DNA from 2 places in the Pantoea folii genome. Region 1 is predicted to be linked to the other one. Evidence: predicted binding sites of a transcription regulator. Region 1 holds the regulator's gene; the other holds the start of a gene.
The links. Region 1 encodes CRP, which controls carbon source genes, mostly activating them, when cyclic AMP is high. Its sites were predicted from a motif close to ATGTGANNNNNNTCACAT; they were not measured.

Region 1 (6,041 bases):
GCCAGGCTTTTGGGTTGATCAACTGTAGCAGGCCACCCTGCCAGAACGGCATCTGCTTGACGTTGGCATCTTCAGTTTCCAGCTTCTCGTACTCCGCGGTGGCAATTTTCCACGCCAGCCACAGCAGGTAGAGGCTACCGGCAATCTTTAGCACCAGATGCAGAGAGGGATAAAGCAGGATCAAACCACCGATGCCAAATGCCACCATCAGCAACATGACTTGCATACCAATCATGATACCAATGAGCAGCGGGATGGTGCGCAGGAAGCCAAAATTAGCACCTGAGGCGGTAAGTAACATATTATTGGGCCCTGGCGTGATGGCAGCGACCCAAAGAAAACCCAACATTGATAAAAAAAGACTCAGTTCCATGTATATTCGGGTGCTCCTCACCCAGTAAAGCGGACAACCCATCGAAGCTATCAGCGAGTTATGCATCAGACAAGCCTTTACCCAAGCTATTTTGATCGCCTGAACGGCGAGCGATTTACACCGCTGCGCGGATTCAGTAACGCGCATCTGCAAACCCTGCTGCCGCGCATACTGCGTCGGCGCGTAACCCTGCGTCCGCACTGGCAGCGACTTGACCTGCCGGACGGTGATTTTGTCGATCTCGCGTGGAGCGAAGATCCAGCACAGGCGCGTCACAAACCGCGCATGGTGATGTTCCATGGCCTGGAAGGCAGCTTCCGTAGCCCGTATGCGCATGGCCTGATGCAGGCGTGTCAGGCGCGTGGCTGGCTGGCGGTGGTGATGCACTTTCGTGGATGCAGCGGCGAGCCGAATCGTCTGGAGCGCATCTATCATTCCGGTGAAACCGAAGATGCGACCTTTTTCCTGCACTGGTTGCAGCGCGAATGGGGCACGGTGCCGACTGCAGCAGTGGGCGTTTCACTCGGTGGCAATATGCTGGCCTATTTATTGGGCATGCACGGGAATGATGTGCCTGTGGATGCCGCCGTCGCCATCTCGGCACCCTTTGCGCTCGAACCCTGTAGTGAAAAGCTCGATGCTGGCTTTTCTCGTTTCTATCAGCACTATTTACTGACCAAGCTGAAACAGAACGCTACGCGTAAACTGCTGGCCTGGCCCGGCACACTACCGGTGGAACTGAGCCAGTTGCGCGCATTTCGCCGCATTCGTGAGTTTGATGATGCGATTACCGCACGGGCGCACGGTTTTCTGGATGCCAACGACTATTATCAACGTGCCAGCGCTATGCCGCTGCTCACGGGCGTGCGCAAGCCGCTGCTGATCATCCATGCCAAAGACGATCCCTTTATGACCGATGCAGTAATCCCGCAGCCGGCGCAACTGTCGCCTTCCATTGAATATCAGCTGACACAACAAGGCGGGCACGTTGGCTTTGTTGGCGGTACGTTAATGAAGCCGAAAATGTGGCTGGAACAGCGTGTGCCTGACTGGCTTTCAACCTATCTGGATGTGTGATCGTGATTATTCCCTGGCAAGAACTTGAAGTCGCAACACTGGAAAACCTGATTGAAACTTTCGTGCTGCGCGAGGGAACCGACTATGGTGAGCAGGAGCGCAGCCTGGAACAAAAAGTCGCCGACGTGCGCCGCCAGCTGGAGCGCGGAGACGTTGTGCTGGTGTGGTCGGAACTGCATGAATCCGTCAACATTATGCCGAAAGGCGAGTTTCGCGGTTAATGCACCGCGCAGTAATTCGTGGTAACAATGCTCATCGCCCGACTTCACAGGGAGTTCTGTTATGTCAGCCAGGCATCCAATCATTGCCGTGACCGGTTCCAGCGGTGCCGGTACCACGACCACCAGCCTCGCCTTCCGTAAGATTTTCCAGCAGCTGAATCTGCATGCTGCGGAAGTGGAAGGTGACAGTTTTCACCGTTATACCCGTCCAGAAATGGATATGGCGATCCGTAAGGCACGCGATCTGGGCCGTCATATTAGCTACTTCGGTCCGGAAGCCAATGACTTCGGGCTGCTGGAACAGACGTTTAAGCATTACGGAAAAACCGGGCTGGGTGAGTCGCGCAAATATCTGCACACCTACGACGAAGCGGTGCCGTGGAATCAGGTGCCGGGCACCTTTACGCCCTGGCAGCCGCTGCCGGAAAACACTGACGTGCTGTTCTATGAAGGATTACACGGTGGCGTGGTTACACAGCAGCACAACGTCGCCGAGCATGTCGATTTGCTGGTCGGCGTGGTGCCGATTGTCAATCTGGAGTGGATTCAAAAGCTGGTGCGCGACACCAGCGAGCGCGGCCATTCCCGTGAAGCGGTGATGGATTCAGTGGTGCGTTCAATGGAGGATTATATCAACTTCATCACGCCGCAGTTCTCGCGCACCCACATCAACTTCCAGCGTGTACCTACGGTGGATACGTCAAACCCATTTGCCGCACGTGAAATTCCCTCACTCGATGAAAGCTTTGTGGTGATTCACTTCCGTGGACTGGAAGGCATTGCTTACCCTTACCTGCTGGCGATGATCCAGGGCTCGTTCATTTCGCATATGAACACGCTGGTGGTGCCGGGCGGCAAAATGGGGCTGGCAATGGAGTTAATCATGACGCCACTGGTGCAGCGGCTGATTGAAGGTAAACGGATTGAATAATCCAGAAATTCTGTAGCGGCGGCCGTTTGGCCGCCCACTTATGTTATCGCTCAATCACTTCGTAACTGTGCGTCATTTTCACACTATTGCCGAGCATGATCGCCACCGAGCAATACTTCTCCGCCGACAGATCGACGGCCCGCGCCACCGCTTTATCGCTTAGCGCTGTGCCGCTAACGATAAAATGCAGGTTGATTTGCGTAAAAATACGTGGCGCTTCTTCCCGGCGCTCGGAGGTGAGTTTCACCTCGCAGTCAGCCACATCATTTCGGCCTTTTTGCAGGATCGATACCACGTCAATCGCGCTACAGCCGCCTGCTGCCATCAAAACCATCTCCATCGGGCTTGGCGCTTTGTCACCCGAGTTACCGTCCATTAATACCTGATGGCCTGATGAGGATTCTCCGAGAAAGGTCAGCCCTTCCACCCATTTCACTCGTGCCTGCATTATTCTTTCTCCTGAAGTGGCGGTTTTGCCGCCAGAGTACGCTTTCACTTGATAAACAGCAATCCAGACTCTTCCGCCTGTTGCTGAAGCGAGACAACAGAAGACAGCTTGCAAAAGCTGTGCTACAAACAGTGCTGAAAATATTTTCGTCATCACAGACGAAGGCGGGAAGAATCAAAAGCGTAGCTTAAGAATCACCCGGAAATAATTTTCCTTTACTGGAAACGCTCGACGATTACACCGCCTGACAGGGAAAACTGCCCCCTGTGTTTTGGGCACGATTACAACAGAGGATAATAGCGAATGGTTCTCGGCAAACCGCAAACAGACCCTACACTCGAATGGTTCCTGTCCCATTGCCATATTCACAAATATCCGTCCAAAAGCACGCTCATCCATCAGGGTGAGAAAGCGGAAACGCTGTACTACATCGTGAAAGGTTCCGTTGCGGTTCTGATCAAAGATGAAGAAGGCAAAGAGATGATCCTCTCCTACCTCAATCAGGGAGACTTCATCGGCGAACTCGGCCTGTTTGAAGAAGGCCAGGAACGTAGTGCCTGGGTACGTGCTAAGACTGCCTGCGAAGTGGCTGAAATTTCCTACAAAAAATTCCGTCAGCTGATTCAGGTAAACCCGGATATTTTAATGCGACTTTCGTCGCAAATGGCGCGTCGTCTGCAAGTCACCTCCGAGAAAGTGGGCAACCTTGCCTTCCTCGATGTGACGGGCCGTATTGCGCAAACACTGCTTAATCTGGCGAAACAACCCGATGCGATGACGCACCCCGACGGGATGCAAATCAAAATCACACGTCAGGAGATTGGTCAGATCGTGGGTTGCTCACGCGAAACCGTGGGTCGTATCCTGAAAATGCTGGAAGATCAGAACCTGATCTCCGCACACGGTAAAACCATCGTCGTCTACGGCACCCGCTAATTTCTTATCACCCACGGCGTGATGGCAACATCGCGCCGTTTTTGTTTGCGATGAGCTGATGTGGCGCCGAATCATCTATCATCCTGAGGTCAACTACGCACTGCGGCAAACGCTGGTGCTGTGCCTGCCTGTGGCACTAGGCTGGCTGTTTGGCGATCTGCAAAAAGGCCTGCTGTTCTCCTTAGTGCCTGCCTGCTGCAACATGGCGGGTCTCGATACCCCGCATAAACGCTTCTTTAAACGCCTGATTGTCGGCGGCTCCCTGTTTGCCACCGCCAGTTTTCTGATCCAATTTCTCACCAGTGACGCCATTCCGTTACCGCTGATCCTGTTTGTGCTGCCGCTGCTGATAGGCGTGACCGGCGAAATCAGCCCGCTGCACGGTCGCTTGTTGCCCGCCACACTGATTGCCGCCATCTTTAGCCTCAGCCTGGTAGGACGCATGCCCATGTGGGTGCCGCCGCTGCTGTATATCGGCGGCACGCTATGGTATGGCCTGTTTAACTGGTTCTGGTTCTGGCTGTGGAAAGAGCAGCCGATGCGCGAAACGCTCAGTCTGCTGTATCGGGAACTGGCGGATTACTGCGATGCCAAGTACACCTTGCTGACGCAGCTCACCGATCCGGAAAAAGCGCTGCCGCCGCTGCTGGCGCGTCAGCAAAAAGCCGTTGACCTGATCACCACCTGCTATCAGCAGATGCACATGCTCTCTGCCAGCCGCGATAACAGCCACAAGCGCCTGACGCGGGCTTTCCAGGTGGCGCTTGATTTGCAGGAGCACATCTCGGTGAGCCTGCACCAGCCGGAAGAAGTGCAAAAGCTGGTCGAGCAGAGTCACGCCGAAGCGGTGATCCGCTGGAATGCCAAAACCATCTCTGCGCGTCTGCGCCTGTTGGCCGATGCCATTCTCTATCATCAATTGCCCGATCGCTTCCACATGGAAAAGCAGCTCGGCGCGCTGGAAAAAATTGCGCGCCAGCATCCCGACAATCCGGTGGGCAACTTCTGCTATTACCATTTCAGCCGCATCGCCCGCGTGCTGCGCACCCAGAAACCTTTATACACCCGTGACCTGATGGCCGATCGCCAGCGCCGTTTGCCGCTGTTCCCGGCGCTGCGCAGCTATCTTTCGCTCAAGTCCGCTGCATTGCGCACCGCGGCTCGTATTTCGGTGATGCTGATGTTCGGCAGTGCGCTGGCGCTGTTCTTTAATATTCCCAAGCCTTACTGGATTCTGATGACCATCATGTTTGTCAGCCAGAATGGCTACAGCGCCACACGAGTGCGTATCCAGCACCGTGCGCTGGGGACCTTTGCCGGATTGCTGATCGCCGCAGGATCGCTACGGCTCGAAGTGCCCGAATCGATCACCCTGCTGTTTATGCTGGCCATCACCCTCGCCAGCTATCTGGTCACGCGCAAGTATTACGGCTGGTCGATGATTGGCTTCACCGTGACGGCGGTGTATTCGCTCCAGCTGTTGTCGCTGAACGGGGCGCAGTTCCTGCTGCCGCGCATGATGGATACCCTGATGGGCTGCCTGATCGCCTTTGCCGGTATGATCTGGCTGTGGCCACAGTGGCAGAGCGGATTACTGCGCAGCAACGCGCATGATGCGCTGGAGGCTTATCAGGAAGCCTTGCGGATGTTGCTGGGGCCGGAGCAATCTCCTGAAAAGCTGGCTTACCAGCGCATGAAGGTCAATCAGGCGCACAATGCACTGTTCAACTCACTGAATCAGGCATCGAGCGAACCGGGCTTCAACGCGCAGTACCTGAAAGATATGCGCATGTGGGTCACCCACAGCCAGTTCATTGTGGAGCATATTAACGCGATGACGATCCTGGCGCGTGAGCACACCATGCTGACGCCGAAGCTGGCGGAACGCTATCTGCAATCCTGTGAAATTGCGCTGCAGCGCTGTCAGCAGCGACTGGCGTATGACGGGCCAGGCAATGACAGCAATATTCTGGAAGCGCCGGAGAATATGAATGAAGGGCCGGTAACGATTGTCGAGCAGCATGTGAAGCGCATCCTGCAACACCTGAATGTGAT
Region 2 (6,041 bases), on a different contig from region 1:
CGTGGAAGAAATTTTCCACCGCTGCGGGCTGGAAGGTCTCAACTGCCGCATGATGGAAACCTCATTCTTCATGTCCCATGAATCGCTGATTATTGGCGATCGCCCGTGGTATCTGCGTCTGCGCGGCAAACTGTTCCTTGCACTGCAACGCAATGCGCTGCGTGCGCCGGATCAGTTTGAAATCCCGCCTAATCGCGTGATCGAGCTGGGCACGCAAGTCGAGATTTAAGGATTAAGCGCGTCACCAGCTCAAGGTGACGCGCAAGCCTTGAGGCTGCACATGGCTGAATGCAATGCGAATACCGTGCAGTTGCGCAATGTTTTTCACAATCGATATTCCTAAACCGCTGCCCGTTTGCGTTTGCCCCGGCGGTCGCCAGAAACGCTCACCAAGGCGCGCAAGTTGCTCATCGCTAACGCCTGATCCGTTATCTTCAATAATTATCGCCCGCGCGTTTAACGTGAACTGAATCTGGCTGCCCGGCGGCGCATAGCGCAGCGCGTTATCCAGCAGGTTACGCATCAGCAAATTCAACAGCAGAGGATGACCGTTCATCACCGGTTCGGCCTGTGCATGCAATTGCAGATCCATCTGCTGCGCCTCGGCCTGTGGAAAATGTTCTATCAGAAGCTTTTGCAGCAGCGGTGCCAGTGGCACCGGCTGAAATTCGCTGCGCAGATCGTCCGCTTCCACTCTTGATAGCGTTAAGAGTTGATCCACCAGCCGTGTGGCGCGCTGGATGCCGCTATCAAGCTGCTGCAATGCCCGTTTGCGCATTGCTTCGTCATCATCCGCCAGCTGAATCACCTCACTCTGCACACGCAGTGCAGCTAACGGACTGCGCAGTTCGTGCGCCGCATCGGAGGTAAAACGGCGCTCGCGCTGCACGAGTTGCGCCATACGGTGAAACAGCCCGTTCAATGCCGCCACCAACGGCTGCACCTCTTTGGGCAAGCGTGCTTCGTCGAGCGGTGTGGCGTCATCAGGTGCTCGCAACTGGAGTGATGCCGTCAGGCGCTTTAGCGGGCGCAATTCGAACCACACCAATGCCAGCAGCATCAGCAGCATAAAGGGCATGGCGTAAAGCCACGGCATCAAACTCGCCAGTGCCAGATCGCGCGTCATATCGTCGCGGTATTCCCACTCCTGGCCCACTACCACGCGATATTGTTTATCAGCAGAAGTCAGCCAAAGCAGTCGCCAACTCTCATCGTCGCCGCGCAGACGACCCTCGCGAAAACCGTCACGCTTATCATCAAACTGCATATCGCGCCCGTTCTCGCCATCGTTAAGCAACGGCTGGCCGTCCGCACGGAAAATGGCAAACGCCAGTGCATCATCATCCTGATCGCCGCGGTGATGGCGCAAAATGGATTTGGTTTTTGGCAGTGAGGCGGCGTGCAAGCTGGTGGGATCGAGTGACAGCAGGCGTTTGGCAAACAGCATTTGCTGGGTATCGAATAGCTCATTAACGGTGTCGCGGGTCTGATGCCAGGCACTGTAACTGGCCACTCCACCGCACAGCGCAATCAGCAGCACAAAGCCGATGGCGAGTCGTAGAAACAGACTCATTCTGCCGCACCGAGTGTATAACCCACGCCGTGAACGGTACGAATAAACGCTGTGCCGAGCTTTTTGCGCAGATGATGAATATGCACTTCTACTGCGTTGCTGGAGACATCGTCATCCCAGCTATAGAGTTTTTCCTCCAGCTGGCTGCGGGTTAGCACGCGACCTGGATTGCGCATAAACAGCTCCAGCAGCGCCAGTTCACGGCTCTTCAGGCTGATGGTTTCGCCGTCAATCCAGACGCTGTGGCTGCTGGGCGACATCACCACCTTGCCGTGTTTCAACTCGGGCTGTAGTTGTCCATGACGGCGGCGAATCAGCGCCTGTAAACGCGCGGCGACTTCAGCGAGCGCGAAGGGCTTACACAAATAGTCGTCAGCGCCTGACTGTAATCCTTGTATGCGCTGATCGAGCGCATCGCGTGCGGTGAGGATCAGCACGGGTACATCTGCGCCCTGCTCACGCCATTGACGCAGGATCTCCAGCCCATCGCGCCCGGGCAGCGAAAGATCCAGTACCACGGCATCCCAGGGTGCGGCCGATAAAGCCTGAAATCCTGCTTCGCCTGACACGAACCAGTCAACGCTGAAGCCGAGTTTCGTTAGCCCGACTTTCAGGCCATCGCCAATCAGCGTGTCGTCCTCGATCAATAATATGCGCATGTGTTTCTCCTTGAGTGCAAGAGTCGTTATACGAAGCAAAAATCCGCTTGTACAGCGTCAATCGCCGCAGATTGGCTATTTTTCGTGTTTTTTTACCCCTTAAGATCCTGTTAAGAACCCTATGCTGTAATAGCCTCCGTATCCCACACATTCATGGAACAGAGGTTAAAAATGAAAAAGAGTGCAGCGTTAATCGCGATTATTATGTTGGCTTCCACGCCGGTTCTGGCCGCACAACAGGGGGGATTTGTTGACCCGAGTGCGCCAAAGGCTCAGGTTCACGCAGGTGGCTTCCAGGCGGATAACACCAGTGTAGTGACCGTTAAGCAGGCTGAAGAGATGAAAGACGACAGCTGGATCACCGTGCGCGGTTATCTCGATAAGCAAATCGGCGATGAGGATTATCTGTTTCGTGACGGTAGCGGCAACATGAAAGTGGAAATCGACCATAAGCGTTGGCACGGACAGACCATCACTCCGAAGGATCAGGTTGAACTGACCGGCGAGTTGGATAAGGACTTTAATTCCATTGAGCTGGACGTTAAGCAGGTCCGCAAGCTGCCATAACACCCTTCAGAGCCGCTCAGGCGGCTCGCATCCACCACCAAACTCAAATTATTCCCGGCACAAGCGAAACGTTTCGATGGCGATCACATTTCCGTGATGACGTCATTGAGTTGCCGCGCGCATTTAATACACTCCCGCTCAGCGAAACGTTTCGCTGTGGAGTGGAAGAAATGAAAAAAGGTCGCTTGTTAAACGCTGAACTCTCTCATGTGATTGCCCGCCTGGGGCACACCGATACGCTGACGATTGCGGATGCGGGCTTGCCGATTCCGGCCGGACCACAGCGAATCGACCTGGCGTTGACGCCGGGAACGCCCGAATTTTTACAGGTGGTTGATGTTGTCACTCAGGAGATGCAAGTCGAAAGCGCCCTGATGGCGGAGGAGATCAAGCAACACAATCCGCAACTCCACAGCGCACTGCTCGCCGTGCTCGATGCCTTGCAACGGCACCAGGGGAATGTCATCACCATCCGTTACACCAGCCATGAACAGTTCAAACAAGAAACGCAGTGTAGTCAGGCCGTCATTCGCAGCGGAGAGTGTTCTCCGTATGCGAATGTCATCCTGAGCGCTGGCGTAACCTTCTGAGGTCGTTATGCAACCGTTATTGCAACTCAAAGGGATTGAAAAGTCGTTTCCAGGCGTGAAAGCGCTGAATGGCGCTTCGCTGGCTGTTTATCCGGGGCGCGTGATGGCGCTGGTGGGTGAAAACGGCGCGGGGAAATCCACCATGATGAAAGTGCTGACCGGCATTTACAGCATGGATGCGGGCTCTCTGCAGTGGCTGGGCAAGGATGTGGCTTTTTCTGGACCGAAAGCGTCGCAGGAAGCGGGCATTGGCATTATTCATCAGGAACTCAACCTGATTCCGCAATTGACCGTTGCAGAGAATATTTTCCTCGGTCGCGAATTTGTTAACCGCTTTGGCCGCATCGAATGGAACCGGATGTACGCCGAGGCGGATGCCTTATTACATCGTCTGAACCTGCGCTTCAACAGCCATAAGCTGGTGGGCGATTTATCGATTGGCGATCAGCAGATGGTTGAGATCGCCAAAGTGCTTAGCTTCGAGTCGAAGGTCATCATTATGGATGAACCGACCGATGCGCTGACCGATACCGAAACCCTGTCGCTGTTCCGCGTCATCAATGAACTGAAAGCGCAGGGCTGCGGCATTGTTTATATCTCGCACCGTATGAAAGAGATCTTCGAGATTTGCGATGATGTCACCGTGTTTCGTGACGGGCAATTTATTGCCGAGCGCGCGGTGAGCGATCTCAGCGAAGAGAGTCTGATCGAGATGATGGTGGGCCGTAAGCTGGAAGATCAATATCCGCATATTGATCAGGCACCGGGCGATATTCGTTTAACTGTTAAAAATCTCAGCGGGCCGGGCGTGGATAACGTCAGTTTTAACCTGCGCAAAGGGGAAATCCTTGGCATTTCCGGTTTAATGGGCGCGGGACGGACGGAACTGATGAAAGTGCTGTACGGCGCACTGCCTCGCAGCAACGGCACCGTTACGCTCAACGGTCGCGAAATTATTACCCGATCACCTCAGGACGGTCTGGCCAACGGCATCGTCTACATCTCAGAAGACCGCAAGCGCGATGGCCTGGTGCTCGGCATGTCGGTGAAAGAGAACATGTCATTGACCGCGCTGCGCTATTTCAGCCATGCCACCGGTAATCTGAAACACAGTGAAGAACAACTGGCAGTAGGCGACTTCATCCGTTTGTTCAACGTTAAAACCCCGTCAATGGAGCAGCCGATTGGCCTGCTGTCGGGGGGTAATCAGCAGAAAGTGGCGATTGCGCGCGGATTAATGACGCGCCCGAACGTACTGATTCTGGATGAGCCGACGCGTGGCGTGGACGTGGGTGCGAAAAAAGAGATTTATCAGTTAATTAACCAGTTTAAAGCCGAAGGGCTGAGCATCATTTTGGTGTCATCGGAAATGCCGGAAGTGCTGGGCATGAGCGATCGCATCCTGGTGATGCATGAAGGCCATCTGAGTGGCGAATTTTCCCGTGAGCAGGCTACCCAGGAATCCCTGATGGCGGCGGCAGTCGGTAAGCAACACAGCGAGGAGTTAGTTGTATGAGCACCCAAACCTTACCCGCCAGCCGTCGCTGGTTTAGCAAAGCCTGGCTGCTGGAGCAGAAATCGCTGATTGCGCTGATCGTGCTGATTGCCGTGGTGGCGAGCCAAAGCCCGAACTTCTTCACCGTTGCCAACATGTTCAACATCCTGCAGCAGACCTCGGTTAACGCCATTATGGCCGTCGGCATGACGCTGGTGATTCTGACTTCGGGTATTGATCTGTCGGTGGGATCGCTGCTGGCACTCACCGGTGCGGTCGCCGCCTCGATTGTCGGTTTGGAAGTGAATGCGCTGGTGGCAGTAGCGGCTTCGCTGGCGCTGGGTGCGGCGATTGGTGGTATTACCGGCGTGATTGTGGCGCGCGGCAAGGTGCAGGCGTTTATCGCCACGCTGGTCATGATGCTGCTGCTGCGCGGCGTGACCATGGTGTACACCAACGGTAGCCCGATCAACACCGGTTTCAGTGATAACGCCGATCTGTTCGGCTGGTTCGGTATTGGCCGTCCGCTGGGTATCCCAACGCCGGTGTGGCTGATGGCAGTGGTGTTCGCGCTGGCGTGGTACATGCTGCATCACACGCGCCTCGGTCGTTACATCTATGCGTTAGGCGGCAATGAAGCGGCGACACGTCTGTCAGGCATCAATGTTAACCGCGTCAAAATCATCGTCTATTCGCTGTGTGGTCTGTTGGCGGCGCTGGCGGGCACCATCGAAGTCGCGCGGCTTTCCTCTGCGCAACCGACGGCAGGTACCGGTTATGAACTGGATGCGATTGCGGCGGTGGTCTTAGGCGGAACCAGCCTGGCGGGCGGCAAAGGTCGCATTATGGGCACGCTGATTGGCGCGCTGATCCTGGGTTTCCTGAACAACGGCCTGAATCTGATGGGCGTATCTTCTTACTACCAAATGATTGTTAAAGCCGTTGTCATTCTGCTGGCGGTGCTGGTGGATAACAAAAGCAGCAAATAACTCTGACCTTCACACAGGACTCTATAAATGAAAAAGTTAACTGCATTGGCCGTCATCCTTGGCGCCACCCTCAGTGCTGGCGCGATGGCTAAGGACACCATTGCGCTGGTTGTATCAACGCTGAATAATCCGTTCTTTGTGTCTCTGAAAGATGGCGCACAGAAAGAA

Region 2: the regulator CRP is predicted to act here: its motif matches at 2,871-2,888, upstream of rbsD (D-ribose pyranase).

The regions. Positions count from the first base shown of each region.
Region 1 covers NZ_JBWXON010000022.1:43,940-49,980, forward strand. Annotated here, with positions in the region: gene AC1MDE_RS21790 (LysE family translocator) at 1-373, opposite strand, end outside; gene AC1MDE_RS21795 (hydrolase) at 434-1,450, shown strand; gene AC1MDE_RS21800 (YheU family protein) at 1,453-1,671, shown strand; gene AC1MDE_RS21805 (phosphoribulokinase) at 1,733-2,602, shown strand; gene AC1MDE_RS21810 (OsmC family protein) at 2,646-3,050, opposite strand; gene crp (cAMP-activated global transcriptional regulator CRP) at 3,354-3,986, shown strand; gene AC1MDE_RS21820 (YccS/YhfK family putative transporter) at 4,045-6,041, shown strand, end outside.
Region 2 covers NZ_JBWXON010000007.1:216,728-222,768, forward strand. Annotated here, with positions in the region: gene kup (low affinity potassium transporter Kup) at 1-229, shown strand, start outside; gene qseC (quorum sensing histidine kinase QseC) at 242-1,573, opposite strand; gene qseB (quorum sensing response regulator transcription factor QseB) at 1,570-2,232, opposite strand; gene AC1MDE_RS11000 (YgiW/YdeI family stress tolerance OB fold protein) at 2,404-2,799, shown strand; gene rbsD (D-ribose pyranase) at 2,970-3,389, shown strand; gene rbsA (ribose ABC transporter ATP-binding protein RbsA) at 3,397-4,905, shown strand; gene rbsC (ribose ABC transporter permease) at 4,902-5,873, shown strand; gene rbsB (ribose ABC transporter substrate-binding protein RbsB) at 5,901-6,041, shown strand, end outside.